3 regions of the Nakamurella sp. GG22 genome follow, and region 1 is predicted to be linked to each of the others. Evidence: riboswitches for the same ligand, from Rfam matches in the RefSeq annotation. Region 1 holds a riboswitch; each other region holds the start of a gene.
The links. A riboswitch is a leader RNA that binds a small molecule or an ion and turns the genes downstream of it on or off. The one in region 1 is predicted to bind cyclic di-AMP.
Positions count from the first base shown of each region.

Region 2: it holds a riboswitch for cyclic di-AMP, as region 1 does, so the genes downstream of both, ACVBEQ_RS20035 (NlpC/P60 family protein) here and ACVBEQ_RS15510 (transglycosylase family protein) in region 1, are expected to answer to the same signal.
Region 3: it holds a riboswitch for cyclic di-AMP, as region 1 does, so the genes downstream of both, ACVBEQ_RS20045 (C40 family peptidase) here and ACVBEQ_RS15510 (transglycosylase family protein) in region 1, are expected to answer to the same signal.

Region 1 is NZ_JBRIIO020000014.1:118,143-128,372, forward strand. It holds gene ACVBEQ_RS15470 (CBS domain-containing protein) at 1-14, opposite strand, end outside; gene ACVBEQ_RS15475 (universal stress protein) at 358-1,473, shown strand; gene ACVBEQ_RS15480 (Rv1733c family protein) at 1,542-2,168, shown strand; partial or broken gene ACVBEQ_RS15485 (DUF309 domain-containing protein) at 2,403-2,687, opposite strand; gene ACVBEQ_RS15490 (transglutaminase-like domain-containing protein) at 2,684-3,529, opposite strand; gene ACVBEQ_RS15495 (alpha/beta fold hydrolase) at 3,738-4,688, shown strand; gene ACVBEQ_RS15500 (MFS transporter) at 4,618-6,147, opposite strand; gene ACVBEQ_RS15505 (LppX_LprAFG lipoprotein) at 6,144-6,854, opposite strand; gene ACVBEQ_RS15510 (transglycosylase family protein) at 7,020-7,841, opposite strand; cyclic di-AMP (ydaO/yuaA leader) riboswitch at 7,848-8,039, opposite strand; gene ACVBEQ_RS15515 (SulP family inorganic anion transporter) at 8,528-10,230, shown strand, end outside.
Region 2 is NZ_JBRIIO020000022.1:27,807-38,036, reverse strand. It holds gene ACVBEQ_RS20040 (glycosyltransferase family 4 protein) at 1-893, shown strand, start outside; cyclic di-AMP (ydaO/yuaA leader) riboswitch at 1,066-1,236, shown strand; gene ACVBEQ_RS20035 (NlpC/P60 family protein) at 1,247-2,503, shown strand; gene ACVBEQ_RS20030 (metallophosphoesterase family protein) at 2,525-3,319, shown strand; gene ACVBEQ_RS20025 (SRPBCC family protein) at 3,391-3,828, shown strand; gene ACVBEQ_RS20020 (ArsA family ATPase) at 3,825-5,045, shown strand; gene ACVBEQ_RS20015 (hypothetical protein) at 5,042-5,437, shown strand; gene ACVBEQ_RS20010 (ROK family protein) at 5,434-6,384, shown strand; gene ACVBEQ_RS20005 (hypothetical protein) at 6,400-6,981, opposite strand; gene ACVBEQ_RS20000 (alpha/beta hydrolase) at 6,978-7,742, opposite strand; gene ACVBEQ_RS19995 (lysophospholipid acyltransferase family protein) at 7,866-8,627, shown strand; gene ACVBEQ_RS19990 (polyadenylate-specific 3'-exoribonuclease AS) at 8,634-9,140, shown strand; gene ACVBEQ_RS19985 (class II 3-deoxy-7-phosphoheptulonate synthase) at 9,172-10,230, shown strand, end outside.
Region 3 is NZ_JBRIIO020000022.1:38,117-48,346, forward strand. It holds gene ACVBEQ_RS20040 (glycosyltransferase family 4 protein) at 1-152, opposite strand, end outside; gene ACVBEQ_RS20045 (C40 family peptidase) at 189-1,397, opposite strand; cyclic di-AMP (ydaO/yuaA leader) riboswitch at 1,529-1,691, opposite strand; gene ACVBEQ_RS20050 (hypothetical protein) at 1,920-2,195, opposite strand; gene ACVBEQ_RS20055 (NYN domain-containing protein) at 2,258-3,553, opposite strand; gene ACVBEQ_RS20060 (DEDD exonuclease domain-containing protein) at 3,636-5,444, shown strand; gene ACVBEQ_RS20065 (Lrp/AsnC family transcriptional regulator) at 5,523-5,804, shown strand; gene trpD (anthranilate phosphoribosyltransferase) at 5,822-6,874, opposite strand; gene ACVBEQ_RS20075 (DNA-binding response regulator) at 6,871-7,296, opposite strand; gene ctaE (aa3-type cytochrome oxidase subunit III) at 7,470-8,084, shown strand; gene qcrC (cytochrome bc1 complex diheme cytochrome c subunit) at 8,227-9,048, shown strand; gene qcrA (cytochrome bc1 complex Rieske iron-sulfur subunit) at 9,045-10,160, shown strand; gene qcrB (cytochrome bc1 complex cytochrome b subunit) at 10,157-10,230, shown strand, end outside.

The DNA of each region.
Region 1 (10,230 bases):
TCCCGGACCCGCATGGCGTGCTCCCGTCCTCAGCGGGGACGATAGTCCCGCTGCCCCGAACGTAGGTCCGGACCGCACCGCTGACTGCCTGCGGAGGTCCCGTCCTCCAGGGCCTTTCGGCACGAGCGCCGGCGTCGCGCCGGCGTCATGCTGTGGGCAGGCTGGCCTTCTCAGTTTTTCCGGTTCGGGGCGTGACACACCCGGTCCGGCGAAGATTGCGCTCCAGAACACCTTCGGCGACCCCGTTTGCGGGTCTTTCGGCCCTGTCCGCTTCGCATGCCGAATGAAAAGTTGGTCGCAGTCCCCGCGCCGCGGGGCGGGCCGATCAACTGGGGGTCGGCGGAGGAGAAGAGTCGGATGAGCGAGCAGGAACGGTACCGGGCAGCGGCAGAGGCGAAGAGCGCGGCCGCCAGGAAGTCTGCGCCGTTGTCGCGCCATGATGCCGCCCTCAAGCGCTACCTCGGCGCGGTCCAGTACGAGACTGCCAGCGGCCGCAGCGGGTGGGACGACTGGGTGGCGCCGCCGACCCGTCACCCCGCGCCGGTCGCCAGCGCCGTGCGCCCGGATACCCTGCCGGCCGCTCCGGCGGCCACCCCACGCGCCGACCTGGTGATCGCCGGCATCGACGGTTCGCAGCATGCGGCGATGGCCGCCAGGTGGGCGGCCATTGATGCGGTGCAGCGCAGCGCGGCACTCCGGTTGGTGTACGCCTACTCGTTGCCGGTGGCCGGGTATGCCGGGTACTCCATGGCCCCGGACGACCTCGGCCACCTGATGCGGGTCGAGGGCGAGCAGTTGCTCGGCGGCATGGCCACCGAATTGCGGTCGCACCACCCGGACCTCGAGGTACAGACCCGGCTCGTCCAGGGCGATGCGCTGCTGACGCTGCGGCGCGAATCTGAGCAGGCACGGCTGACGGTGGTCGGTTCCCGCGGCAACGGCCGGATGGCCGGGGTCGTGCTCGGTTCCGTCGCGATGGCCATCACGGCGCACGGCACCGCCCCGGTGGCCGTCATCCCGACGGAGGGCCCGGGCTGGATCGACGACGGACCGATCGTCGTGGGCGTCGACGGGTCGGCCACCAACGAGGCGGCCATCCGCTTCGCCTTCGAGCAGGCCGCGATCCGCGGCGCCGAACTGATCGCCGTGCACACCTGGAACCACCCGAAGCCGGCCGCGATGGTCGACGGCATCCCCGACCTCGCCGCCATGGACCAGACCGAACGGGCGTTGCTCTCCGAGGAACTGGCCGGCTGGCATGAGAAGTATCCCGACGTCGTGGTGCAGCAGCACGTGGCGCACGGCAAGGCGACCGCGGTGCTGCTGTCCCTGGCCCGGACCGCTCAGATGCTGGTGGTCGGCAGTCGCGGCCGCGGCGGGTTCGCCGGGATGCTGCTCGGTTCGACCAGCCATTCGTTGATCACCCACGCCGTCTGCCCCGTCGTCGTCGTCAGACCCGACAGCCTGGACTGACACGCACCCGCACCACCCACCGCACCGCCAGGAACCGCCTCACCCGAGGCACCGCGACAGGAGAGTCCATGCGCACCAACGATTCCGGTGACGGTGCCGGGATGGCCCGCACGCTCTCCCGGCGCAACTGGCTCGCCAGCGTCTGGGGCAACGACCTCGCCCGCGACGTCGATCGCTGGCAGGCTGGCGTCCGGCTGGTCCTGGTCGCCCTCTTCGTCGTGATGCTGCCGGTCGCCGCCGTCATCGGATGGATGGTCGCCTCGAACGACCTGCACAAGGGGCAGAGCCAGTCCCACGACCGGACCGCGACGACCGCGATCCTCACCACTGCGGCCCCGCCGATGGTGTTCACCGCCTCGGGCGTCCCGGTGCTCGGTACGACCGCGGTGCCGGCGCAATGGTCCGCACCGGACGGCAGCACCAGGGTCGGGAACGTCCCCAGCCAGGCGGGATCCGTCGTGGGTACCAGGGTCGACATCTGGGTGGACAAGACAGGCGCGCTCGTCGAGGCGCCACTGAGCTCAACCGGATCCGTCGTGACCGGGCTGCTCGTCTCGGTCGGCATGCTCACCGTCTGGGGCCTGCTGCTGGCCGGCGGAATGCGGTTCTGCGCCAATGCCTTCGATCGGGGCCGCCGGGCCAGGTGGGATCGCGACTGGGACCGGGTCGCCCCGCTGTGGCTCCGGCAGCAGTGACGACGGCAGTGACGACGGGCCCCGCAGGGCCGGTGCGGACCAGCTGACCCCGGCCGGCGCATCGGGCGACTGCAACGCGTCGATCAGGGCCGACGCCCAGTGGACGATCGCGGGCGTATCGATGCCGTACGGCGCCGGATCGAACGGTGCGATCGCTGTCCGACCGCGGTCGAGCAGGGTCCGGGCGCCGCGGGCGTTCCCGCGGGCGAGATGGGTGAGCCCGACCGCGAGTTGGGCGAGCCCCTTCCACAGCCCGCGCTCCGTCCCGACCGACGACTTCCAGGCGTCCTCGAACACCTCGTGGGCATGGAAGGGAAGTCCCCGGTCGAGGAAACCCTGGGCCTCGTCAAGGGTCTCGGCCGGTGCCCGCACCACGCCCTCGGGCGCTCTGGCGACGTCGGGCGATCCGTACGGCAGTGGTCGACCGAGCGCATCCCGCGGCCGGGCGTTCCGGGCGCGACCTTCGGCATCCCGGTCACGGCGGCCGGTGCCACCGTCCTGCCCGCCGGCCGGCGTCACCCGCCGACCGCCGACGGCGCGGCCGAACCGGACGGCACCTCCTCGGCAATGACGGACATCGACAGCAGCGCGGGACCGCCGATGGAGGTCACCATCGCGACGTCGGAGGCGTCGCGGCCGCGTCCGATCAGGATCCGGCCCTTGCGCCGCATGTTGTTCCGCGGGTCGAAGGTCCACCACCGATCGCCGAGCCACACCTCCATCCACGCGGCGAAATCCATCGGCGACGGGTCGGCCGGCACGTCCATGTCCGGCAGATACCCGAAGACGTACCGGGCCGGGATGTTCATGGCCCGGCAGAAGGTGATCGCCAGGTGGGTGAAGTCACGGCAGACTCCGAAGCCCGACGCGTTGACGTCCACCGCCGTCGACGTCGGCGAACTGCTCCCGTACGCGAACTGCAGGTGGTCGTTGACGTGCTGGCAGATGGCCTGCACGCGGCTGTAACCACGCGGCAGCGAACTGAAGCGCGACCACGCCTCCGTACCGAGCATGTCCGGAAGGCAGTACCTGCTCGGCATGAGATAGACGAGTACGTCGTCGGGCAGGTCCTCCGGCGCGAGTTCGGGCGCCCACGGGTCGGCGTCCTCCGGGGCGTCCGGCACGGTGGCCGTCGCGCGGTAGGAGATCTTCGACAGCCCCGCCGGCAGGATGATGCGTTGGCATCGATTACCGTAGATGTCCTGGTACTCGTGGTAGTGCTGATCCGGTCGGCTGGACCACTCCTCTCCCGTGATCTCGATTCCGTCGACGCCCAGTGGCGTCACCTGGAACACCGCTGGGGTGTCCACCTGCGCGTCGTATTCGAAATCGCACCCGACACGCACCTGTCGAAAACCCATGAACGACCGTCTCCGTCCCCGCACACCATCCCGACGGGCAGTCGGTGCGCAACAGCGTAGCCAGGCTATGTACCGATCAGGTTTCACGGCCCACTCGGGGTGATCGGGGCGCGGGTGGCAGCCGGTTGTGACGGGTGCTGCTGGCCGCGACGTCCGCGTACGCTGCTCCCATCAGGAAGTTACCGACGAGTAACCAAGGCGGTCGGCCATGCCGGATCCCCGCTCGATGACGCTGCACGGCCACCGGCTGAGCTACACCGACACCCGCCCGGATCACGATGCCTGCCCGGACGCCGCAACCGCGCCGCCGCCGGCCACGACGATCCTGTTCGTGCACGGGCTGATGAGCTCGTCGCAGACCTGGTCGGACCAGACCGGACGGCTGCACGGGCGCCGGGTGATCGCACCCGACCTGTTCGGGCACGGCGAGTCGGCGAAGCCGCCGGGCGACTACTCGCTCGGCGCCCATGCCGCGACACTGCGCGACCTGATGGACGAGCTGGAGGTTCGCACGGTCACCGTGGTCGGCCACTCGCTCGGTGGCGGCGTCGCCCTGCAGTTCGCGTACCTCTTCCCCGACCGGGTGGACGCGGTGGTGCTGGTCAGCAGCGGCGGCCTGGGTAAAGAGGTCAACCCGCTACTGCGGGCGGCCACCCTGCCGGGCAGCGAACTCGTGCTGCCGCTGGTCGCCTCGAGCTGGCTGCACGGCGTCGGCGACACCGCACTGCGGTACTGGGGGAAGCTCGGGCTGCCGCCGATCAGCCCCAGTTCCGACGAGGCGTGGCGCAATCTGTCCACCCTGGCGGACGGGCCGACGCGGACGGCGTTCCTCGCGACCAGCCGTTCGGTCATCAATGTCGGCGGGCAGACCGTCGCCGCCCGCGACCGGTTGCCCGGACTCCGTTCCCGTCCCAGCCTGGTGATCTGGGGCGCCCGCGACCGGATCGTTCCGTCGTCCCACCTCGAGAACGCCCGCACCGAACTCCCGGACGCCCAGGTGGAGATCTTCGACCGTGCAGGGCATTTCCCGCACCTGGACGAGCCCGACCGGTTCGCGACCGTGCTGAACGGATTCCTCGACGGGTCCGTCAGGACGTCAGGCTCACCGGCCGGCGGGCCGGCAGCAGCAACGCCAACCCGGCACCGAGCAGGCAGATGACGGCCGTCAACAGGAAGATCTCGTTGTACTGGGTGAGCAGGGCCGCCGACACGGCAGCGTTGTACTCGGCGAGCTGCTCGGTGAACTCCGTCTCGCTGACGCCGAACGGCAGCGGAGCGATCAGCGTGGCGGTCAACTGACCGAACCGGTACAGGCCCCACCCGGTGAGGGCGGCCACCCCGACCAGCATCCCGGTCATTCTGGCCACCACCACGGCCGCCGAGGCCACCCCGTGCGAGGTCGGCGGCACCAGCCGGAGCACCGCGGCGGAGACCGGCGCGATCACCAACCCGAGACCGAACCCGGCGATGGCCAGGTCGGTGTCCGGAACGGGCAGCCCGAGGGGGTGCTCGGCCGCCAGCAGGTCGGCGGGCCAGCGGGAGATCAGCAGGTATCCCCCGGCGGCCACGACCAGTCCGGTGACGGCGACCGGTCGCTCGCCCACCTTCGTACCGAGCCAGCCGCCGAGCACGGCGCCGACCGGCAGGAACACCAGGAATCGGGTCAGCAGCAGAACGGCGGGGCCCGAGTCAAGGCCCAGCAGCGTCCGGGCGAACAGCTCCACCATCACCAGGGTGACCAGCAGCGCGGCACCGGCGGCCATGCTGACGCCCAGGGTCGCCAGGAAGCGGCCCATCCGCACGCCCTCCGGGTCGATCAGCCGGACGCGTGCGCGGCGTTCCCAGAGGACGAACAGCACCAGCACGACCACCGCGGCAGCGAGCGACGGCACCCCCCAGGACGGCAGCACACCCCGCGCCGGGTCCGGGTTGTAGAGGCCCACCACCAGCAGCCCGAGACCGATCGCCAGCAGACCGCCGCCGACCAGATCGATCCGGCCCGCCGTCCTGGTCGTCGAACCGGGCGGCACCGTCAGCTGCACGACGAGCATGGCCAGTGCGGTGAGCGGCAGGTTGATCCAGAAGATCCACCGCCAGCTCTGCGGCTGCAGGTCCTCGGTGAGCCGCCACGCGTTGGCCGCTGCCGCGATGCCGACCCCATAAAGGGTCCCCAGCACACTACCCAGCTCTTGGGCCGCGCCGACGACACCCAGGGCGGTCGAGCGGCGGTGCTCGGTCCAGAGATCGGCGACCAGCGCCATGGTGATCGGCAGCAGCGCGCCGCCGGCCAGCCCTTGCAGCACCCGGCCCGCGACCAGCACCGGAACCTGATCGGCGACGGCGGTGACAGCGGACCCTGCCGCGAACCCGACAAGGCACAGTTGGAGCACCGGCCGGCGGCCGAGCCGATCGGAGAGCTGCCCGAGCAGCGGCATCCCGGCCACATAACCCAGGAGGAACCCGGTGACGATCGGCGTCGCCCGTTCCAGCCGGTTCACCGGGATGCCGAGGTCGCGCACCATGTCGACCAGGACGCCGACCACCACATAGGCGTCCAGCGCTGCCAGCAGGACGGCTGCGCCAGCGGCGCTGATCGCGAGCCGGCGGCGGCCCGTCACCCCGGTGGGCTGATCGTGACGGGCTCGTTGAACTCGGAGAGCTGCACCGTGATGGTGGCCGGCGTGCCGCCCGCGCCGTTCACGGTGAGCTTCGCCGACGTCAGCAGCGAACCGGACATGGAGATGGTCAGGACCGCCGTCACATCGGTCGTGATGCCGGGCACCAGGCCGGCCGCGACGGCGGCCGGGACCGTCCCGCTGACCTGCCAGGCGTCACCCTCGGTGCCGGTGATGGACGCGTTTTGCACCGAGGACAGCACGGCGGCGACACCTGTCTCCGGATTCAGCAGGACGGACGGGTCGTAGATGTTGCCGGCCAGTGCGGACGGCACCTTGGCGAAGCCGCCGGTGGCGCCCTTGAGATAGAGCTCGCCGCTGACCAGCGCGAACTCGACTTCGACGAGCTGGCCGAATTGGCTGATGGTGCCCGATCCCTGGGCGTCGCCGGTGGCGGTCAACTGACCCTCGGCCTGCTGCACGGGTACCGCGGGCAGCTCCCCGTCGACGGTGAGGACGAAACGTGCGCTGGTCACCGCCGCCATCGCCGCGGCCGAGTCGGTCAGCAGGGTGTCCACGGACGGGGTGACCGCGGTGGGAGTGGCGGTGTCCGTGGTGGACGTGCAGCCGGCGACCGCCAGCAGGAGCGCCAGGCAGACGGTGATCACGATCGGTCCGCCCGCTGCCCGTTGTGCCGCCTTGGTGATCATGGTCGGGATCGTATCGGGCTCGCCACTCCTAGCCCTGTTCCGGAGAACGCCAGAGGCGCCGACCGCCGGTACGACAGCGGTCGACGCCTCTGGATGTCATCCGAGGGGTGGGATGACGGCAATGTGGTGTCTTGGTGCGGTGGTGCGGTGATGCGGTGGTGCGGCTCAGCCGAGGCGCAGGACCTGGCCCGGGAAGATCAGGTCCGCATCGGAGATGACGTCGGCGTTGGCCTTGTACAGGGCCTCCCAGCCGCCGTCGACCCCGTTGGTCGACGCGATCTTGAACAGCGTGTCGCCCTGGGCGACGGTGTAGGTGCCGTCCGCTGCGCTGGCCGGGGCAGCGGCCGGCTCGTTCGAGCTGGAGTCGCTGCTGCTCGAGTCGTCGCTGTAGCTCGCATCGCTCGAGCTCGAGTCGTCGCTGTAGGTGCCGGCGTCGCTCGACGAATCGGTCGACTCGGTGCTGCTCGAGTCGTTGCTGCTCGAGTCGTTGCTGCTCGAGTCGTTGCTGCTCGAGTCGTTGCTGCTCTCCAGCGGCGCACGGGTGCTGCGATCCGCAGCCTGCGGCGCGTCGTTGCTGGCGGGCGCGCTGCCGGCACCCGAGTTACCGCCCGGGGCCTCCTGGCCACCGGCATGGGCGCAGGCCCAGGCTCCCCAGCCCTGGCCGGCGAGGGTCTTCTCGGCAACGGCGATCTGCTGCTCGCGGCTCGCGAGGTCGGCGCGCGGGGCGTAGTCCTGGCCACCGTAGGCATCCCAGGTGGACTGCGAGAACTGCAGGCCGCCGTAGTAGCCGTTGCCGGTGTTGATGGACCAGTTGTTGGTGCTCTCGCACTGGGCAACTGCATCCCAGGTCGACTCGGGGGCGGCAGACGCCGACCCGGCGAAGCCGAGTGCTGCGGCGCCGGCGACAACGCCGACGGTGGCTCCGCGGAGCGCGTACACGCGTGCTGCGGAGGGCTTGCGGTGGCGTCCGGTGAGACGTCGGTTCATGGTGTGTGTTCCCCTAGCTGCGCCTGCGAGGTGAGCTGTCGGGTTCGGGCGCGACGCATCCGTGGTGGTGACCGGATGTGTGCAGGGGATCGCCCGTCCAGCCCCGCTGGTCAGAGTCCAGTGGGCCGGATTAACCCCAAGGGAGCCGTGGCTCCCGCAATAGTGGTTTCCCCGCTGCTGTCCAGGCCTTTCCTGTTCGTGGGTCTCCGGGACAAATAGGACAGCACTCGGCGCGAGTCCCGGAGGTTTTCGTGGTAGGACCAGTGCGATACACCGGCCGATCCAGACCATACGGACGGCTCCTGTGAAGTCCAGAGGCCGAATACCGACATAACGGAATGATAACGATCACCCATGAGCCGAGAAAAACCGCGTTTCCGCAGATTGCTTGGGGTGCACCAGGCACGCGTGGTCTGCCGTGCTCTGGACAGCAGATTTCGCCGAATTTCACCCGATCGGGGGAACGTCAGCCTGGTCTCGGGAGCTGTTGCGCGGCACGGGGTCACAGCTGATCACGCGGTCGGCCGGGCAACGACCCGGCTGACCCAAACCCATCCGCTCGGCCGTGATGCACCGGGCCGTGATGCACCGGGGCGCCACGCAGCGGGCAGTCATGCACCGGGCCGTCATCCATCGCGACGCAACCACTCGTTGCACCCCGCTCACCGAACCGGAGCCGACAACTGATGGCCACTGCCCCGCGCAGCACTGTCGACAAGCTGCTCCCCGGACTCGCCCAGTTCCGGGGCTACCAGCGCAGCTGGCTCCGCGGGGACATCGTGGCCGGCTTCACCGTCGCCGCGTACCTCATCCCGCAGGTGATGGCCTACGCCGAACTCGCCGGCCTCCCGCCCGTGGTCGGCCTGTGGTCGATCATCGGACCGCTCGCGGTGTACACGTTCCTCGGGACGTCCCGCCAGCTGTCGATCGGCCCGGAGTCGACGACCGCCCTGATGACGGCCGTCGCCCTGATGCCGATCGCCGCCGGTGATCCGGGCCGGTATGCCACCCTCGCCACCACCCTCGCGCTCGCCGTCGCGGGACTCTGTTTCCTGGCCAGGTTGGCCAGGCTCGGCTTTCTGGCCGATCTGTTGTCCAAACCGGTGCTGGTCGGGTACATGGCCGGCGTCGCGGTGATCATGATCGCCAGCCAGCTCGGCAAGATCACCGGCGTCAACGTCACCGGTGACGAGTTCATCCCGCAGATCGAATCGTTCGTCGCCGGCATCGGCGGCATCCACGGGCCGACGCTGGTGATGGGCCTGATCCTGGTGGTGATGCTGTTCGCCTTCAAGCGGCTGATCCCCACGCTTCCGGGGCCGCTGATCTGCGTGGCGCTCGCCGCAGTGGTCACCTGGGTGTTCGCCCTGCAGGAACGCGGGATCAAGGTGGTCGGCGACGTCCCCGTCGGGCTTCCGGTGCCGTCGCTGCCCAGCCTGGCCGACATGGCGATCCTGATCGTGCCCGCGCTCGGCATCACCCTCGTCGGTTACACCGACAACGTCCTCACGGCACGGGTTTTCGCGGCCCGGGCCGGGCTGGAGATCGACGCGAACCAGGAGTGGACCGCACTCGGCGCCGGCAACGCCGTCGCCTCGCTGTCGAGTGGCTTCCCGGTCAGCTGCAGCGGCAGCCGGACCGCACTGGGCGCCGCGGTGGGCAGCAAGACCCAGCTGTACTCGATGGTCATGCTGGGGTTGATCATCCTGACCCTGGTGGTCGCCGGCCCGTTGCTCGCCCTGTTCCCCAAGGCCGCGCTGGGCGCGCTGGTCATCTTTGCAGCGGTCAGCCTGATCGACGTCAAGGAGCTGCGGCGGATTGCCAAGTTCCGGCACAGCGAGCTCCTGCTGGCAGCGCTCACGACGGTCGCCGTGCTGGCGCTCGGCGTGTTGTACGGGGTGCTGGCAGCGGTTGCGCTGTCCATCCTGGATCTGCTCCGCAGGGTTGCCCGCCCGCACGACGGGATCCTCGGATACGTCCCCAAGATGGCCGGCATGCACGACGTGGACGACTACCCGCTCGCGCGTCAGGTGCCCGGGCTGGTCGTGTACCGGTACGACGCCCCACTGTGTTTCGCCAACGCGGAGGACTTCCGCCGGCGGGCGCTGGGTGCCATCGACATCGCCGGCGAGTCGGTCGACATCCACGGCCAGAGTCACGAGCCCGCCACGGTCGAGTGGTTCGTGCTCAACGCCGAGGCCAACGTGGAGATCGACATCACCGCCGCGGACGCACTGGAACAGCTCCGCCGGGAGGTCACCGGGATGGGCATGACGTTCGCGATGGCCCGGGTTAAGCAGGACCTGCGTGACGACCTGATCCGTGCCGGCCTGGTGGACAGCGTGGGCGAGCACCGAATCTTCCCGACGCTGCCGACGGCGGTCACCGC
Region 2 (10,230 bases), on a different contig from region 1:
GGGAACACCGGATCGGTGCGGTCTGGTACGGAGCGGCGGCACCCCTCGGTCTGCTGACGCCGGCGCTGCGCCCCGAGGGCGTCGTCCGGACGGTGGCCAGCACGCACGGACACGAGGTCGGCTGGTCGATGGTCCCGGTGGGCAGGCAGGCACTGCGCAGGATCGGCCGGGCCAATGACGTCCTGACGTTCGTCAGCCACTACGCCCGGCGGCGGATCTCCGCCGCGCTGGGGCCCTGCGCAGCGCTGGAGTACCTGCCGCCCGGGGTCCGGGTGGACACCTTCCGGCCCGATCCCGCGGCCCGGCAGGCGGTCCGCGCCCGGTACGGTTTCGGCGCCGCGCCGCTGTTGGTCTCGGTGTCCCGGCTGGTCGCCCGCAAGGGTCACGACACCCTGATCCGCGCGCTGCCCGCCATCGCGCGACAGGTGCCCGACCTCCGGCTGCTGATCGTCGGGGACGGGCCGAACGGCGGGCGGCTCCGGAGCCTGGTGCACCGGTTGGCGCTCACCGAGCGGGTCGTCTTCGCCGGCCGGGTGCCGTGGCCCGATCTGCCCGGTCATTACACGGCCGGTGACGTCTTCGTGATGCCCTGCCGGACGCGCGGATCGGGACTGGACGTGGAGGGCCTGGGACTGGTCTTCCTGGAAGCATCAGCAAGCGGTCTGCCGGTGATCGCCGGGAGCTCGGGCGGCGCGCCGGAAACGGTCCGGCAGGGCGTGACCGGCCTGGTCGTCAACGGCCGGGACGTCGTCGCGGTGGCCGACGCGACGACGGCGCTGCTGACCGACCGGGGTCGTGCGGCCGAGTGGGGCGCCAACGGTCGCGCCTGGGTGGGCAGGGAATGGAACTGGGACCGGTCGGCGAACCGGCTGGCCACCCTTTTGTCATCGTGACCGATCCACGATCGAGCGGTGAGATCAGTCACAAGCCGTAATCGTTTCGTGCTCAATGATGACGCAGCACGCTGCACCAGAACGCTCAAGGCCCATTCGGGTATTGCCTGCTACCGACGCGGGATCGTAACCTCATCGTGACCTTGGATTGCGGATCGCCACGAGGGCGCCCCCATGGTCACTGCCTAATCGATGTTGCCGCGCTCCTGCGCGGCCTCGAACCGGGGACCCAGATTGCAGTGGGGTGAATCGCCCGCCGGCGGCCTGCGCCGACCGACGGGGGTAGGGCTACTTCCTGGCCCGAATCCGTCAGCTAACCCGGTCGGCGGCGAAGGAAGAAAGGCCCACCCTCCGTGAGGACGCACCACAGCAGGTACTCCCTGCGCGCCTTCCGCACGTCCAGCGCGATTCTGCTGTCGGCCGTCGTCCTCGGCATGGGGGCCGCGCTGCCCGCCGCCGCAGAACCGGCACCCGCAGCGCCCGCCGCACCAGCACCCGCCGCACCGGCACCCGCCGCACCGAACACCGCCGAGGAGGCCAAGCAGGCCTGGCTCGACGCCGCTCGGCGTTCGGAGGCCTACAACGAGCAGGTGCTGGCCGCCGAGGCAGCCGTCACAGCCGCCAAGAAGGACGCTGCCGCGGCCGGCGCGAAGGTGAAGGCGGCTGCGGACCGTACGGCCGGCGAACAACGCAAGGTTGCCGAGGCGGACGCGGTCGTCGCCTCTTACCAACGCAAGGTCGACTCCTTCGCGAACGCCAGCTTCCAGGGCGCGCGGCTGACGGATCTGTCCGTGCTGCTCACCGCCGCGTCGCCGGAGGACTACCTCGACCAGGCGAGCTCCCTCAGCCAGGTCGCGACAGACCAGCAGAACACGCTCACCGGTGCGCTGGCCGCCCGCACCGCGGCCGACAAGGCGCGCGCCACGGCACAGTCCGCACAGGATCAGGCCGAGCGGGCGAAGAAGGCCGCCGACAAGGCAACGACAGATGCCCAGGCGGCCAGGGTCGCACTGGACACCGGCAAGGCCAAGCTCGACAAGGAGATCGCCGGCTACCAACTCGCGTACGCCCGGCTCTCGACCGCGGACATCAGTGCCGCCGTCGCCGGTGCCGAGGCGGCGAACCTCGACGCCGCCGCGCAGACCAGGCAGGCCGAGCAGGCGGCGCAGCGCGATCGCAGTGGACTCGCCGACGACGTGGCCCCCGTCGCGACCGGGCCGGAGTTCTCCGCCTGGGCGGCCAGGCACGCACCGAGCACCCAGGCCGGTATCGCGGTCGAGGCAGCCCTGAGCAGGCAGGGCCTGCCGTATGTGTGGGCGGCCGAGGGACCGGACAGCTTCGACTGCTCGAGCCTGATGATGTGGGCATGGCGCCAGGCCGGCGTGGAGATCCCGCGCAACAGCGCGGCGCAGGCGGACGCACTGCCGGAGATCCCGCTCGACCAGCTGCAGCCCGGCGATCTGGTCACCTTCTACTCACCGGTGTCGCACGTCGGCATGTACGTCGGTGACGGCAAGGTGCTGCACGCTTCGATGCCGGGCGTGCCGATCAAGGTCGTGCCGCTCGCCGCGGCCGGCCCGAACCCGACCGGCCACAAGGTCAACCGCTGAGTCCGCTTACCCTGGCGAACTGTGCGGCTCTCGTTCGTCTCTGACATCCACGGCAACATCGACGGCCTGGCCGACGTAGCGCGCCGCTCCGAGCAGCTGGTCGTGCTGGGCGACCTGCTCGATTACGTCGATTATCACGACGCGTCGGCCGGCATCCTGGGCCGGATCTTCGGTGAACGGCGGGTGAACGAGTTCATCGCGCTAAGGCTGGCCGGCGACTTCACGGCGCTGCGCGAGCTGAATCACCGCCTGTGGGCGGGCATCCCCGACCCGGTCGGCACCTTGACCGACGTTGTCGCCACCCGGTATCGGGAGGTGCTGGACGCCGTCGGCCCCGATGCGCTGCTGACCCTGGGCAATGTCGACGTGGCTGCGGTCTGGAACGAGGTCGCCGGCAACGAGCAGCCCTACCTCGACGGCGAGGTGGTCGAGATCGCCGGTCGACGGCTCGGTTTCGTCGCCGGTGGGTCGTCGCGGCCCGGCCACCCGTTCCGCCCGCCCAGTTCGGTCTGGCAGCCGTTGATCCGCTCGGCCGAGGATTTCGCCGCCGCGGTTCGTGCGGTCGGCCCGGTCGACATCCTCTGTTCGCACGTGCCGCCCGGGCTCGCCCGGCTGCGGTACGACGTCGTGCCCGGACGGCTGGAGATGTTCGGGCCGGGGTTGCGCGAGTCCATCGAGGAGCACGGCCCGACGATGGCGGTGTTCGGTCACGTCCACCAGCCGATCGCCCGGCGCACCCGTCACCGGTTCACCGAATGCGTGAATGTGGGGCACTTCCAACGCTTTCCCCAACCGTTCGAAGTCTGGCTGAGCTGAACGTTCGCGCCGGTCACCGCGCTGCCGGGAGGTGTGCAGCCGAGCGTCAACGACGTGGGTAGCCTTCCTCCATGGCCACACCCTCCTCGCAGACACTGACCATGGCTGCCGAACCCGAAGAGATCATGGATGTGATCGCGGATTTCGAGGCGTATCCGCACTGGACGGGGGCGGTCAAGGCCGTCGAGATCACCGACCCGGGGGACGGCAAGCGCGCGAATCAGGTGCGCTTCAGCCTGGACGCCGGCCTGGTGAAGGACACCTACGAGCTGGCGTACACCTGGCCCGATGATGGGATGTCGGTCTCCTGGACCCTGGTGTCGGGACAGTTCCAGAAGTCGCAGGAAGGGTCGTACGTGCTGCGCACGACCGACCAGGGCACCGAGGTCACGTACACCCTGGCGGTCGACCTGATGCTGCCGATGGTCGGGGTGCTGCGCCGCAAGGCCGAGCGGGTCATCCTGGACACCGCGCTCAAGGAGTTGCGCAAGAGGGTCGAGGGCGGATGAGGATCGCCCTGCACACCGGCAAGGGCGGCGTCGGCAAGACCACCATCTCGGCGGCCACGGCCATCGCCTGTGCCACCGGAGGCGCGCGGACGCTGCTGCTGTCGACCGACCCGGCGCACTCGATCGCGGATGTGCTGGGCGTCCCGGTGCACGCCGACCCGACCCCGGTCCCCGGGATGCCGGGGCTGTGGGCTGCCCAGGTCGACACCCGGGGCCGCTTCGAGCAGAGCTGGTCACACATCCGCAGCTACCTGGTCGGCGTGCTGGCCGCCCGCGGGATGGCCGAGGTGCAGGCCGAGGAGCTGACGGTGCTGCCGGGGGCCGAGGAGATCGTCGCCCTGCTCGAGCTGCGCCGGCTCGCCGAGTCCGGGGAGTTCGACGTCATCGTCGTCGACTGCGCGCCCACCGGTGAGACCCTCCGCCTGCTGGCGTTGCCCGAGACGATCGGTTTCTATGCACAGCGCCTGCTGGGCGCACCGCAGCGGGTGCTGCGCACCATCGCGGCGTCGTTCACCGGTTCGCCGGGTGCCGGGCCCAGCGCGACGGTCAGGGATGCGATGGGCGACCTGCTGGCAGAGCTGATGGCGGCCCGCGCGTTGCTGGCCGACCCTGCGGTGACGGGTGTGCGGCTGGTGCTCACGCCCGAGCGGGTCGTCGTCGCCGAGGCCAGGCGGTTGTTCACCGCGCTCTCGCTGCACGGCTTCCGGGTCGAGGCGGTCACCGTCAACCGGCTGCTGCCGCGTGGCGTCGGCGGTGAGTTCCTGCGCCGGCAGCGCGAGGGACAGCGGGAGACGATGACCCAGGTGCTCGAGTCGTTCGCCGGTGTGCCGATCCGCCGGGTTGCCCAGAGTCCGGTGGAACCCATTGGCGTGCAGCGTCTTTCGGAGCTGGCATCGGTCATGTTCGCCGACGTCGACCCGATGTCCGGAGGTGGGACGCCGCTCGGGATCCAGGTGAGCGGATCCGACGGGTGGTACCAGCTCTCGTTGCCGTTGCCGTTGGTGGAACGCGGCGACATCGCGCTGTCCCGGTCGGGAACCGATCTTGTCGTGACGGTCGGCGACGTCCGTCGCCGGATCGCACTGCCGTCGGTGCTGCAGCGCTGCAGCACCGAGGGGGCGAGCTTCCAGCAGGGCAGGTTGATCATCGACTTCGCGGCCGACCCCGACCTCTGGCCCGCCAGTCTTGCCGCCTCGTCCCTGGTCGGTGCCGGTTGACCGGCGACCAGCCGCCGGAGCAGCCCGCCGTCGGGCCGCTGGCCCAGGAGGCCGCCATGCTGCTCGACGTCGTCGCGGACCGGCTGTCGTCGATGAAACCGGCCGAGGGTGCGGCCCAGGAGACCACCGACGCCGCGGGTCGATGCCCGGAGTGCGGGTCGGTGCAGGGTGCTTCGTGCACGGCGTGCCCGCTGTGCCGGTTCGTCGCGGTGCTCCGCGGGGAGCGGCCGGAGGCAACGGCGCGCCTCGTCGACGGGGCCCTGCTGATAGTCCGGACGTTGCGATCGCTGATCCCCGAGCCCGACGGCGCGGCTGCCACCGACCCGCCCCGGCCCGATCCCGGCCCGCCCCCACCGCGTCGCGGGGGCCTCGAACACATCGACATCTCATGAGCGGCAAGGCTGTTCCGGCGACGATCGGGGTAGACATCGGCGGAACGTCGGTGCGCGCCGCCGTCATCGACGCCGACGGGGAGATCCACGCATCGCTGCGGGACGCCACCCCGCACACCGAGCGGGAGACCGAGGACTGCCTCGTCACGCTGATCGGGAAGCTCGCCGGCACCCATCCGGTCTCCGCGGTGGGTCTGGCGGTCGCCGGGTTCATCAGCCGCGACCGGCAGAAGGTGATGTTCGCCCCGCACCTGGCCTGGCGTGACGCCGACGTGCCGGAGCGGATCTCCTCGAGGGTGCAGCTGCCGGTGGTGATGGACCACGACGTGAACTCAGCCGCCTGGGCCGAGTACCGCCGCGGCGCGTCGGCCGGCGCGTCCATCGCGTTGCTGATCGCGCTGGGGACCGGCATCGGCGCCGGCCTGATCATCGACGGTGAGATCTACCGCGGTGCACACGGTGTCGCACCCGAACTCGGTCACCTGACGGTGGTGCCGGACGGCCGAGCCTGCCCGTGCGGGAAGCGGGGATGCTGGGAGCGGTACTGCTCCGGCACCGCGCTCGCCGAGACCGCGCGGGACCTGATGTCCACCGGCGATGCGCCTGTGCTGCGTCAGCTCAGCGGCAACGACCCTGGCGCGCTGACCGGGACGATGGTGGCCATCGCGGCCACCGAGGGGGACCCTGCCGCGTTGGCCGCGATGGACGATCTCGGGCACTGGCTGGCGGTCGGGCTGGCCCTGGTGACCGATGTCCTCGATCCCGAGATGATCGTGATCGGCGGAGGAGTCGCCAGCGCGGCGGGAATGTTCCTGCCTTTGGCGGTCTCGGAGTTCGCCGGGTCGATCACCGGCGCCGGGCACCGCCCGGTGCCCAGGGTCGAACTGGCCCGCTTCGGCGACCGGGCCGGCATCCTGGGCGCGGCATTGCTGGCCGCCGGTCACTGACCGGTCGTCTCCGGGTCACACGATCGCGCCGTCGTCCCCGTCCTCCGCGCCCCGCCGGCGCCAGATCCCGGTGAGCAGCAGCGTGGCACCGCCGAGCAGCAGCCCGGCGGCCATCACCAGCACCAGGTCGGGCCCGATCGCCAGCAGGCCGGGCTTGGCCAACAGCACGATCCCGGCGACGATCATCAGCACTGCCCCGATCGTGCGGCCCTTGGGCCGCGGCAGCGGCGGCGGCTCCGGTGGCGTGAAATGTGCTTCGTCGGCTTCTCTCTCGGCGTCCACCTCGGCCTGCCGGGCCGCGAACTCGGCGACCTCCTCGGCCCTTTCCAGCCTGCGGAGTTCGCGGCGCCTGGCCCGTTCGGCGCCGGTTTCGCCGCGTTGCGGGGGAGGGGGCGGTGCAGGTGGGTCGTCCAGTCCCGCGGCGGACCCGCCGGCGGAGGGGTGCCGTCCGGGCCCACCCTCCACCATGAGGCCCGAGATGATCTGCGCGAACGCCGCGTCGACGTCGGCGTCGGACGGGTGGCTGCGCCACGCCTGCGGCCCCGGCTGCTCGTCCTGGTTCGAGAAGTCCTCGCCTTCTCCCGGTGCGGTCGTCACGGCAGGCCCGCGGTGACCTTCTCGATGAACTCCACCGACGAGCTGAAGATCAACTCGGCGTCGTAGTCCAGCGTGGCAACGTGATAGCTGCGTTCGAGTTCGATGTCGGTGACTTCGGTGGACCGCAGGCCCTCGCGGACGATCTGCGAGTTGATCGGCTCGACGGTGTGGTCGACCCGCGAGTGCAGCAGCAGGACCGGCGCCGTCACCTTGTCGAGGTCCTGCCGGACGACGGGCCAGGCGCGCCAGAGCGAATGCATGGCTTTGACCGGCAGCCGGGTGTAGCCGGGCTCGACCGTCCCGGGCTTCGCGATGTCGCCCTTGATCGGCGGGAACGACGGCAGCACCCGGTGCAGCACCGGCAGCAGCTTGGCCTCCCAGTGCAGGGTCAGGACAGAGGGATTGACGAGCATGATGCCTGCCATCGCGTCGGGATAGAGCTCGGCAAGTCGCAGGGTCAGGGTTCCGCCCATCGACAGCCCACCGACCACGACGGAGCGGCAGCGTTCGGTCAGCTGTCGCAGTTCGGAGGTGACGGCGGCGAGCCAGTCGTCGAACGTCGTCCGGTTCGCGTCCTGCCACCTGGTGCCGTGGCCGGGGAGCACCGGCAGCGAAACGGTGTAGCCCTCCGCCACGAGGTGGTCGGCCCACGGGCGCATCGAACCGGGAGCACCGGTGAATCCGTGGATGAGCAGGACGCCGACGTCGTTGCCGTCGTAGCGAAAGGCCGTTCGCCCACGGTCGGGGGGAAGGTCGGTCATCTACGCTCCCGAGCTGTCACGTGCATGGAGTCCATGGTCGCACGCGTGGCGGTGGGGGCGCCGGGTTGCGCAGCGGCGTACGGTTGTCGCAATCGTGACCGGCGAGCTAAGGGGCCTTCCCGCGTGCTCTACAAACTGATGAAGTACGTCCTGCTCGGGCCGCTTCTCCGACTCTTCTTCCCCTGCAAGGTCATCGGCGCGGAGTACATCCCGGAGCACGGCGCGGCCATCCTGGCCGGCAACCATGTGTCCGTTGCGGACTCCTTCTTCACCCCGCTGCACATCAAACGCCGGGTCACCTACCTCGCGAAGGCGGAGTACTTCACCGAGAAGGGCATCAAGGGGGCGTTCAAGAAGGCGTTCTTCAGCGGCATGGGTCAGGTCCCGGTCGACCGCAGCGGTGCCTCGGCGGCGCGCGCGGCGCTGGACACCGGCGTCCGGCTGCTGAAGGAGGGGCACATCCTCGGTATCTACCCCGAGGGCACCCGCTCGCCCGACGGCCGGCTGTACAAGGGCAAGACCGGCGTGGCCCGGATGGCTCTCGAGGCCGGTGTCCCGGTCATCCCACTGGTGATGATCGGTACCGACAAGGTCAACCCGATCGGATCGAAGATGTGGCGGCCGCGGCGCATCGCGATGATCGTCGGCCGGCCGCTGGACTTCTCCCGCTACGAGGGCATGGCGGGCGACAGGTTCGTCGAGCGGTCGATGACCGACGAGATCATGTACCGCCTGATGGAACTCGGCGGCCAGGAATACGTCGACGTGTACGCCGCCAAGGTCAAGGCCGATGCTGCCGCCGTCGAGGCGGGACAGCCGCCGGTGACCGCGGAGGGGCGCGGCCCCGGCACCGTCACCCGGCTGCCCGGCACCAAGGCCGGCTGACCGGAGTTGGTCGCCCGGTACTTTTACGACTGCGAGTTCCTCGAAGACGGTCGGACGATCGAGCTGGTCTCGATCGGTGTGATCGCCGAGGACGGCCGCGAGTTCTACGCCGTCTCGACGGAGTTCGACCCTGGGAAGGCGAACCAGTGGGTCCGCCGGCACGTCCTGGACAAGCTGCCGTCGCCCGCCGACAAGGCATGGCGGTCGCGCTCGTCGATCCGTGACGAGCTCTACGCCTTCCTGTCCGCGCCGGGGGAGCCCATCGAACTGTGGGCCTGGTTCGCCGCCTACGACCACGTCGTGCTGGCCCAGCTGTGGGGTGCGATGCCCGACCTGCCGCGGGACGTCCCCCGGCTGACCCGGGAGATCCGTCAGCACTGGGAGGCCGCCGGTTCGCCGCCCATTCCGGGTCCCGGCGCCGACCGGCACGACGCGCTCGCGGATGCCCGGTTGGCCTACGCGAGGTGGCGGGTGGCGCAGGACGCGCTGGAGGCGCGGAAGTACCCGGCCTGAGCCGCTCGTTTTTCGGCCTAGGCTGGTCCCCGTGAACTGGACGATCGACATCCCGGCCGACATCCTGCCGAGCCTTCCGCCGCTGCCGCAGGAGCTGCGCGACCGCCTCGATGACGCGCTGGCACGGCCGGCCGCGCAGCAGCCGGAGTGGCCGGATCCCGAGCAGGTGCTCGCCGTGCGGGCGGTGCTGGAGGCCGTGCCGCCGGTGACGGTGCCCGCCGAGGTGGACAACCTGGCGAATCAGCTGGCCGCCGTCGCCCGCGGTGAGGCCTTCCTGCTGCAGGGCGGCGACTGCGCGGAGACCTACGTCGACAACACCGAGCCGCACATCAGGGGCAACATCCGCACCCTGCTGCAGATGGCGGTGGTGCTCACCTACGGCGCCTCGATGCCGGTCGTCAAGGTCGCCCGGATCGCCGGCCAGTACGCCAAACCGCGTTCGTCGGGCACCGACTCGCTGGGCCTGCCGTCCTACCGCGGCGACATCATCAACTCGCTGGCGACTACCCCGGAGGCGCGCGTCGCCGACCCGTCCCGGATGGTGCGGGCGTACGCGAACTCCTCGGCCGCGATGAACCTGGTCAGGGCGGTGACCAGCACCGGGATGGGCGACCTGGCGCGGGTGCACGAGTGGAACCAGGAGTTCGTGCTGACCTCCAGGGCGGGGGAGCGGTACGAGCGGGTGGCGGGCGAGATCGACCGGGCGATGCGGTTCATGTCGGCCTGCGGCGTCGACAGTCACTCCCTGCACCAGGTGGACATCTTCGCGTCCCACGAGGCGCTGCTGCTGGACTACGAGCGCGCCATGCTGCGGCTGGACACCCGGCACGACGAGCCGCGGCTGTACGACCTGTCGGGGCACTTCCTGTGGGTCGGTGAGCGCACCCGCCAGTTGGAGGGTGCGCACATCGCGTTCGCGCAACTCCTGTCGAACCCGATCGGGCTGAAGATCGGTCCGGGTACCACCCCCGAACAGGCCGTCGAGTATGTCGAGCTGCTCGACCCGCGCAACCAGCCGGGCCGGCTGACGTTGATCTCCCGGATGGGCAACGGCGCCGTCCGGGACGTGCTGCCGCCGATCATCGAGAAG
Region 3 (10,230 bases), on a different contig from region 1:
TGCCGCGCATCGAATTCCGCGGCACCGGACCAGTGCGGGGCGTAGACGACCAGCGAATCGGTCGGCAACCGCTCCGCCAGAGATTGAACGTAGGACTGGATCCCACCCGCCCGTGGCGGGAAGTCGTTGGTCACCAGCAACGTTCGCCGCACGGAGTGCAGAGTAGCCCCGGGCGGCCGGACCGCGGGTCAGCCGACCCGGTGGCCCGTCGGGTTCGGGCCCGCCCCTTCGACAGAGGTGATGTAGACCGGGCGGGACTCGGTGGAGGCGTGGATGACCTGGCCCCCGCCGATGTACATCGCGACGTGGCTGACCGGCGAGTAGTAGGTGACGAGATCGCCAGGCTGCAGCTCACTCAGTGACACCTGGGGCAGACCTGCCTGGCCACCGGAGGTCCGCGGGATGGTGACCCCGGCCTGCGCCCAGGCCCATGAGGTCAGACCGGAGCAGTCGAACGCGCTCGGACCGGCCGCGCCGTAGACGTAGGCCGACCCCTCCTTGGACAGTGCGGCGGCGACAGCGGCCGACGCCGCGGAGTTGCCGGACGGTGCGGCGGGTGCCGGCGCGGGTGCCTCGGAGGAGGGCTCGGCCGCCGGTGCTTCGGCGGGAGCCTCCTCGGCAGGAGCCTCCTCGGCCGGGGCCGCCTCGGCCGGGGCCTCTTCGAGCGGGGCGCGATCGGCCCGGTCGGCGGCGACGGGCGCGGGCGCCTCGGCAGCTGCCTGCTCCGCTGCTGCGGCTTCGGCGGCGGCCGCTGCGGCCGCTGCCGCTTCCTCGTTCGCCCGGCGTTCGGCCTCTTCGGCCGCCTGCCGCTCCTGCTCGGACAGCGACTCGTAGAGCTCCTTGTACCTGGCCGCCTCGGCGTCCAGGGTCGACTTGCGCGCGGTGGCGTCGTCGGTGGCCTTGGCGGCGGCGGTTCGGGCCGCGTCGGCGTCCGTCTTGGCCTTCTCGGCCGCGGCCTGCGACGCGGTGGCGTCCGTCTGGGCCTGCGCGGCTGCGTTCTTCGCGGCTTCCGCGGCGTCGAGGGTGACCTGGGTGTCGGCGGCGACCCGGTCGAGCGAACTGACCTGGTCGAGCAGGTCGTCTGCGGAACCAGCGGTCAGCAGGGCCGACATCTGGCTGAGCCGCGCGCCGCGGAAGCTGGCGTTGGCGAATGCGTCGACCTTCTCGCGGTAGGCGGCCGCGGCGCGGTCGGCGGCGGCGGAGCGCTCCTTCGCCTTCTCGGCCGCTGCGGCGGCGGAGGTGACCTGCTTGCCCGCGGTGGACGCGGCGGCGACGGCGGCCTTCTCGGCCTCCTGCGCGACCAGCACCTGCTCATTGAGCTCGCCGGCCCGCCGGGCACTGTCCAGATAGGCCTGCTGGGCCTCGTCGGACGTCACCGGCGTCTCGGGTTCGGCCATCGCGGAGCCGCTCCACAGGAGACTGAAAGTCAATGCGGCGGCTGTGCCGAGCGCAATTCCCCTCGTACGCCACCGCGCCGGTCGAAGCGCAGCAGAACGAGAGCCGAGATCACTGGTCGCCAAGGCAGGCGTACCTTCCTTTTCGCCGCCTACCGGGTTAGCTGACGGATTCGGGCCAAGGAAGTAGCCCTACCCCGGGAGGTGCTGCGCGCAGCACACCGCCGGGGATTCACCCCACAAACGAAACCTGGTTCCCCGGTTCGGCGCAGTGCGTCGATTCGGCGGTGACCCCGCGGACCACCCGAGTGGTGGTCACGATCCAAGGTCTCGGACAGGTTACGAGAAGGACACGCTCGAGTCCAGTACGCATGAGAAAGTTCTGCACAAAGCCTGTTCAACGGCTCCCGGATGGGCATCGAAACCGCCGCTGAACTGGACAAACAGCATCGTGTGTTGGATGGGACACACAGGTTGCGTGAAAGAGACGGCCGTCACATTGTGTAACGCTCGACGTTCGGACTTTCACCCTACGGCGCGATTGCCACGTGGTCGTCCCCTCATGACCTGGTCCTGACCGATGAAGGTCGGCACCATCCGCAGTGGCGGGACAAGGCCGGAGTCGGCGAGCACTCCGAGGGCCGCACGCTCGGTCTCGTCCCATTCCACGCCGTCGGGCGTGCTGCCCAGCAGGGCGGTCACCACGCATCCGCCGCAGGCAGGTCCCCTGACGGCGCAGGTATCGCAGTCGATGTGCATGACGTCGGTTCCTTCCGGTCGCACCCTGGTGGTCTTGTCCACTCCTCGCACGGTAGGTGGGGGCACCGACAGTCCCGTTTTGCGGAACCAGCATGTCTGCGGACCTAGCCGCCTGCGCTCCCTCCGGCGAAGGCCGCGAGCAACACCGGCGAGCCCGCGGTCCGGGCGCCATCCGTGGCCGCACGGTCGGCGACCTCCCGGTCGGAGGTCACGACGGTCACCACCCGGCCGGACGGCTCGGCCCTGACCAGATCGCCGATCACCGTGTCGGCCAGCACCCCTGGAGGCGAGAACAGCACCCGGACTCCCCTGGCGGGGGGCCGCGCCGTCGACACCGCCGCGCCGTCGAAGACCACCGTCACCTCCGCCGACGTCCGGGCCGCGAGCGCACTCAGGGAGCGGGCCAACCGGTCCCGCTGTTCGGACAGTGACAGCTCGGGAAAGCCGGTCTTGGTCACGTTGTAACCGTCGACGATGAGATGTGCCCCGGGCAGACCGGCCCATGCGGTCAGTCTCGCCGGGTCGGCGGTGCGCTCCGCGTCGGCGGACATCCTCGGCAGACCGGCGGCCACCACGTCGGCCGGGGCCGGTCCTCCGCCGATCAGATCCCATTCCCGGCGCAGTCCCGACGCCGCGCCCTCCAGGGCACCCAGCAGGAGTTCGAGGCGGCGGTCCGACGCCGCGCGCCGCTCGCCGGCGGATCGGCGCAGCCGTTCGATCTCCTTGGCCGCGGTCTCTGCTCTGGCGGTGGCCGCCTCCGCCCGCTGCTGCCACACGGCAGCCTCGGCGCGGGCGCTGTCCCGCTCGGCGGCCGCCTCGGCCACCGTGGCCGCCGCCTCCGCGGTTTCCGACTGCAGCTGCTGTTGGAGTTCGCGGATCCGGACCCCCTGTTCGCGCAGCCGCAGCCGTAGCCGTTCGGCCTCGTCCGACCGCTCACCATCGGCCGCGGGCCGGGCACGCAGCTCCGCGGTCGCGCGGTCGAGCCTGCCGGACAGCGATCTCACTTCCTGTTCGAGCTCGACAACCCTTGCCCTGGAACTACCCTCGCGCGACGCCTCCTGGACAGCGGCGAGCAGTTCCGCCTCGTCCGGGAGCCGCAGCAGGTAAGCCCTGGCCGCTGCGCCGACGGGATCGGTGGCCGCCGCTCGCTCGGCGACCAGTGCGCGGAACGCCGGGTCGTTCTGCACCGCCTGCCCGAGCGCAGCCGCGGCGAGCTTGGCGCGTTTGGCCGGCGCGAACCGGGCGACCCTGACCAGCGAGGACGGCACCGCCGCCGGGTCCGCGCCACCGAGCGCCTGCGCCGCCCATTCGACGATCCGCTGGCGGACCGAATCCGGAAGTTCCGTCATCAGGCGGGCAGCCGGGTCCCCGGGTTCGACGGCGCTTCCGGTGGTGCTCACGCCGCCATCCTGACAGCAGGACGGCGGTCGGCCCCGGCGCGCCACCCCTGCACTGTCGTACTGGCGTTCTACGGTTCGCCTCATGTCATTGTTCGTGGATTCCGGGCGGCTTGTCGGGGCGCCGGCCGGTCCCCCATGGGCGGCCGGATTCGACCGGCTTCGCGGAGCCGAACCAATTGTCCGGCCAGGCATCTCGACCCAGCGCAGCTTCGACGAGCTGGGCGAGCCGCTACGGGAGGTCACCTTCGTCGTGGTCGACCTCGAGACGACCGGCGGCTCGAGCCGGACGGAGTCGATCACCGAGATCGGTGCGGTCAAGGTGCGCGGCGGGGAGGTCCTGGGCGAATTCGCGACCCTGGTGGACCCGGGCCGCAGCATTCCACCGCAGATCACCATGCTGACCGGGATCACCGACGCCATGGTCTACGACGCCCCGCGGATCGGCGCCGTACTGCCGGCATTCCTGGAATTCATCCGAGGTTCCGTGCTGGTCGCGCACAACGCCGGGTTCGACGTCGGATTCCTGAAGGCGGCTTGCGCCGGGCTCGGCCTGCCATGGCCCGGGCCGGCGGTGGTCGACACCGTACGACTGGCCCGCAAGGTGCTGACCCGCGCCGAGGCCCCGAGCGTCCGGCTGTCCGCGCTGGCCGCGCTGCTCGGCGCCAGGGTCGCCCCGGACCATCGTGCGCTGACCGACGCGAGAGCGACCGTCGACGTCCTGCACGCGTTGTTCGAGCGTCTCGGATCCCTTGGCGTGCACAGCCTCTCGGAACTGCAGGACGCCGGCCGCGACGTGGCACCGGAGCGCAGGCGAAAGCGGCGACTCGCCGACCACCTGCCACCGACGCCCGGCGTCTATCTGTTCCGCGGACCGGGTGACGAGGTGCTGTACGTCGGGACATCGGGCAACCTGCACCAGCGGGTCCGCTCCTACTTCTCGGCGGCCGAGACCCGGAACCGGATCAAGCACATGGTGACGCTGGCCGAGCGGGTGGACCACGTCGAATGCGCACACGCCCTGGAGGCGCACATCCGTGAGCAGCGGCTGATCGCGATCCACCAGCCGCCGTACAACCGGCGCTCACGCAAACCGGGTGGCGGATGCTGGGTGACGCTGACCGACGAACCGTTCCCACGGCTGAGCATCGTGCGGTCACCACCGGACCGGACGGCCACCTGCCTCGGGCCGTTCCCGTCCCGGCAGGCCGCGCAGACGGCGGTGGAGGCGCTGCAGGACGCGGTGCCCATCCGGCGCTGCACCGCCAGGATCCGGCGGCTCGATCCCGACGGAAGTGCTTGCGCCCTCGCCGAACTCGGCCGCTGCGGCGCCCCCTGCGCCGGATCGGAGAGCACCGATCACTACGCCGGCCACGTCCGGCGGATCGCCGCGCTGGTCGACGGGCTCTCCGACGAGGTGCTGGCCGTGCTGCGCTCGCGGCTGAACGAACTGTCGTACACCGGCCGGTTCGACCAGGCGGCACTGACCCGCGATCGCCTCTCTGCACTGGCATCCGCCGTGGACCGCCGCCAGCGGTTGGGTGCACTGGCCGGCATCGGCGAGGTGGTCGCGGCCAGGCCGGACGAGCTGGGCGGCTGGGACCTGACGGTGATCCGTTACGGGCGCTTCGCAGCGGCCGGACGGGCCCGCCGCGGCGTCGACCCGATGCCGATCGTGGAACTGCTGGTCGCATCGGCCGAGACGGTGCTGCCGGGGCCAGGTCCCCTTCCGGCGGCGTCCGCAGAAGAGACCACCACCCTGCTCCGGTGGGTCGAGCGGCCGGGCGCGCGTCTGGTCCGGACCACGGAAGCGTGGTCCAGCCCCGCGGCGGGCGCCGGCCGATGGCGCTCGTTCATGAAGGCGGCCGAACTGGCCCGTCACACGGTCTCCTGAGGCGCTCCTGATGCGGGGGGTGACATAGCATCGTGCTCCGCCGATTTCCCCGGCGGACGTCGAGAGAGGTCGCGGGCCATGGTGACGGCAATTGTGCTCATCGATGTCGAGGCCGACCGGATCCCGGAAGCGGCACAGGCGATCGCCGACCTGGCCGGGGTCGATCAGGTCTACTCCTGCGCAGGCGATGTCGATCTGGTAGCGATCGTCCGGGCGGCCGACCACGAGGCGATCGCCGACCTGGTGCCGGGCCACATCTCCAAGGTCGCCGGGGTGCTGCGGACCGTCACCCACATCGCCTTCCGCGAGTACTCCCAACGCGATGCCGACGATGCCTTCTCCATCGGGATGCAGTCCTGACCGTTCGCCCGGTCGGGTCAGCCCGCCGCTGACGCGAGCGTCCGCCCGGCGACCACCCATCGCTCGAGAACATCGGCAGCGGCACCGGAGTCCAGCGCTTCGCCGGCCCGCCGCACGCCGGCCCGCAGGTCGGACACCAGGTCTCCGGTCAGACCGGCGTGTGCGGCAAGACCGGCGGCCGCGTTCAGCACCACCGCATTCCGCACCGGCCCGCCGGCCCCGGCGAACAGTTCCCGCGCGACCGCCACGTTCTGCGCCACGTCGCCGCCGCGCAGGTCCGCCGGGTCGGAACGTTCGATACCGAGATCCCGTGGGTCGACGCCGAGCTCCCGCACCGCGCCGCCGCGCACCTCCCACACCGTCGACGTGGTCGTGGTGGTCAGTTCGTCCAGTCCGTCATCGCCGCGGAACAGCAGCACGTCCGACCCGCGGAGCGCGAACACCTCCGCCATCACCGGTGCCATCCGGAGGTTGCCGCAGCCGATGGCACCCGCCGCCGGCTGTGCGGGGTTGGTCAGCGGGCCGAGAAAGTTGAAGACCGTCGGGATGCCCAGCTCGCGACGCGCGGCGCCGGCGTGCCGGAAGGAGGGGTGGAACACCGGGGCGAAGCAGAATCCGATGCCGACCTCGGTCACCGTTGTCGCCACCGCCGCCGCGGGCAGCGAGATCGCCACCCCGAGGCCCTCCAGGAGGTCGGCCGCGCCGCATTTGCTGGAGGCGGCCCGATTGCCGTGCTTCACGACCGGTGCTCCCGCGCCGGCCATCACCACAGCGGCCATCGTGGAGATGTTGACGGTGTTCGCCCGGTCACCGCCGGTGCCGACGATGTCCACGGAACGACCGGGCACGGTGACCCGCACCGCGTGCGACAACATGCTGTCGACCAGTCCGGCGACCTCGACCGCGGTCTCGCCCTTGGCGCGGAGCGCGACGGCGAAACCCGCCAGCTGCGCGGACGTCGCCTCGCCCGCCATGATCGTGTCCATCACCCAGCCGGTGTCGGCGGCGTCGAGGTTCTCGCCCGCGAGCAACGTGCTCAACAGGGCCGGCCAGGACCTCGCCCCGCTCACCGCGGGTGAGGTTCGGTGACCGCGGGGATCAACCCGGCGGCCCGCCGGCGCAGCAGTCCGGCAATGCAGTCGGCCGCCGTCACGGGATCCAGCGGGTGCACCAGGATCTCGTCCGCACCGGCCCAGGTGGCCAGCCAGCGATCGTCCGCCCGGCGCACCACGATCACCACCGGCGGCACGACCGCCGCCTCCTGGTGGATCTGCCGGCTGATGCCGATACCGCCCGTGGGTTGCGCCTCGCCGTCGAGGATCAGCACGTCGGCCAGTTGGCCCTGGGTCGCCATCATCACCTCGTGGACGCCGGAGCATTCGAGGTAGTCGACCCTGCCGACATCCGGCGCCGGCCGACGGCCGATGGCAGTGATGATCCGCTCCCGGACCTCGGGACGATGGCTGTAGACCAACAGCACGGGTTTGCTCACGCCGCTGATGCTAGTGCCCCTCCTCCCGACGGTCCCTGCGCGGCTCGTTTCGACAAGCCGTCGAACCGCCGGGAACGCCCTGACCTGCAACGATCGCGGTGCCGGCAATCCCGCGACCCGCCCGGGTCGTACCCGCAAGCGCATGATCACCGGTGGCAGTCCATAATCCATCTGTGACGACAGCGACCAGCCCCACGGGCCCCTCCGCGATCAGCAGCAGGATCCACACGCTGAACCGCCCGAACATGGTCAGCGTCGGCGTGATCGTGTGGCTCTCCAGCGAGCTGATGTTCTTCGCCGGACTGTTCGGCATCTACTTCACGGTGCGAGCGCAGGCGGCTGAATGGCCCCCGCCGCCGGCGGAACTCAACGTTCCCTACGCCCTGGTCTTCACGATCATCCTGGTGGCGTCGTCGTTCACGTGTCAGTTCGGCGTGTTCGCCGCGGAGCGCGGTGACGTCTTCTCGCTGCGCCGCTGGTATCTGCTGACGCTCCTCCTGGGCACGATCTTCGTGCTCGGCCAGGCCAACGAGTATCGGGTGATGATCACCGAGCACGAGACGACGCTCGCGTCGTCCCCGTTCGGCACCGTGTTCTTCCTGACAACCGGGTTCCACGGACTGCACGTGATCGGCGGCCTGCTGGCCTTCGTGCTGCTGATCGCCAGGACGAAGATCTCCAAGTTCACGCCGGCGCAGGCCACCAGCGCCATCGTGGTGTCCTATTACTGGCACTTCGTCGACGTTGTCTGGATCGGTCTCTTCGCCACCATCTACATCATTCAGTGATAACTCTTCGCATCCGCCGCCGGAACTTCTACAGTAGTTAGAAGTACGGCCGACCGGCATTCCCGCGGAGCACGCCGCACAGCACCACCGCGACGTCCCGCACCCGCCAGCCGCAGCTACCGAGCACGAGGTGTCAGAAAGAATGTCGGTCAACGACACACCGCCCACGGGCGGCCGATCACGAGCGCTCCGTCGTACGAAGGCCGTGCGCCGGATCACCGGTGCGCTCGCGCTGATGTTCGCGCTCACCACGGTCGCCTTCGTCTACAGCGCCTTCACGTCGAACAGCAACGAGGCGGTCGCCTCCGACGTGGACGCGGCGCTGGCTGCCGAGGGCCAGTCGCTGTACCAGAACTCCTGCATCAGCTGCCACGGCGCGAACCTTCAGGGTGTGGTCGGGCGCGGACCGTCGCTGGTCGGTGTGGGCGAGGCCGCGACCTACTTCCAGGTCTCGAGCGGACGGATGCCGGCGGCGATCAACGGCGCGCAGATCCAGCGCAAAGAGCCGGTGTTCGATGCGGAGCAGACCGACGCCCTTGCCGCCTACATCCAGCAGAACGGCGGCGGCCCGGTGATTCCTGTCGGGGACCTGCGGGCACCGGACCAGATCGCCCGCGGCGGCGAGCTGTTCCGGCTCAACTGCGCCTCGTGCCACAACTTCACCGGTCAGGGCGGCGCACTGTCGCAGGGCAAGTACGCGCCCAACCTCGACCCGGCAACGGATCGGCAGATCTGGGGCGCGATGCTCAGCGGCCCGCAGAACATGCCGGTCTTCGGTGACAACCAGCTGACTCCCGACGAGAAGCGGGCGATCATCACCTATATCCAGAACAACAAGGAGACGATCGATCCGGGCGGGTACACCGCCGGCGGCTTCGGTCCCGCCCCCGAAGGTCTGATCGCCTTCCTGGTCGGCATGGGCGCCATCGTCGCGGCGACGCTGTGGATGGGATCGAAGGCATGAGCGGCAACCCGAACCTGCAGATCCCGGATGCGGCCGAACGCGCGAAGATGTCGCGCGAGGAGCTCAGCGCCCTCGGCATGGCGTTGGACGGCGTCGAGCTTGTCGAGTACGGCGAGCGCTACGTGCCGGGCTCCCCCGCCGAGAAGCGCGCAGAACGGTCCGTCGCGATCTGGTTCCTGCTCGCGGCGCTGTTCGCGGTCATCTTCATCGTCGCCTTCATCTGGTGGCCGAGTGAATGGGTGCCGGCGGAGTCGGACGGCGAGCTGGCGTATGCCCTCTACACCCCGATCATCGGCGCGACCCTCGGGCTGACGGTGCTGTGCTTCGGCATCGGGATCGTCGCGCTGGCCAAGAAGGTCATGCCACACGAGGTCGCGGTCCAGCAGCGGCACGTCGGCCTGTCCGATGAGGTCGACCGGCAGACGCTGGCCGCCCAGGTGCTCGACACCGGCGACAAGGCCGGCGTCAAGCGCCGCGGGGTGATCAAGGGATCGCTGCTGCTGGCCGGCGGTGGTCTCGGGGTCGCGGCCGTTGTCCCGATCCTCGGTGGCTTCATCAAGAACCCGTGGGCCGAGCGCGCCGATTCTCCGCTCTGGGTCACGCCGTGGGCACCGGCCGCTGACGGCACCAAGGTTCGGATGGTGCAGATCGACGGAACACCGGTCCGCCCTGAGGATCTCGATGCCGGCTCGATGGCCACCGTCTTCCCGGGCGTTCCGGGCGGTGCCAAGGCCTCGGACGCCGCGGTGATGCTGTTCCGGCTGCGGTCCGACTCCGTCGTTCGGATCCGGGACGGCCAGCAGGGGTTCCAGTTCGGCGACTACTACGCCTACTCGAAGATCTGCACGCACGTCGGTTGCCCGGTCTCGCTGTACGAACAGCAGACCGGCCGGGTGCTGTGCCCGTGCCACCAATCGCAGTTCAACCTGTACGAGGGAATGTTCCCCGTGTTCGGACCCGCGGCCCGCCCGCTCCCCCAGCTCCCGATCGAGCTGGACGAAGAGGGCTACTTCGTCGCCGCCGGTGATTTCGTCGAAGCAGTCGGTCCCGGTTTCTGGGAAAATGGCAAGTTTCCCGCGTGGTATTCCGAACCCAAGGAGACAAGCGGATGAGCCGCCTCACCACCCCCACCAAGGCGTCAGCCGGCCCGTCCGTTGTGCAAAAGGCACTCGACGGCGCCGA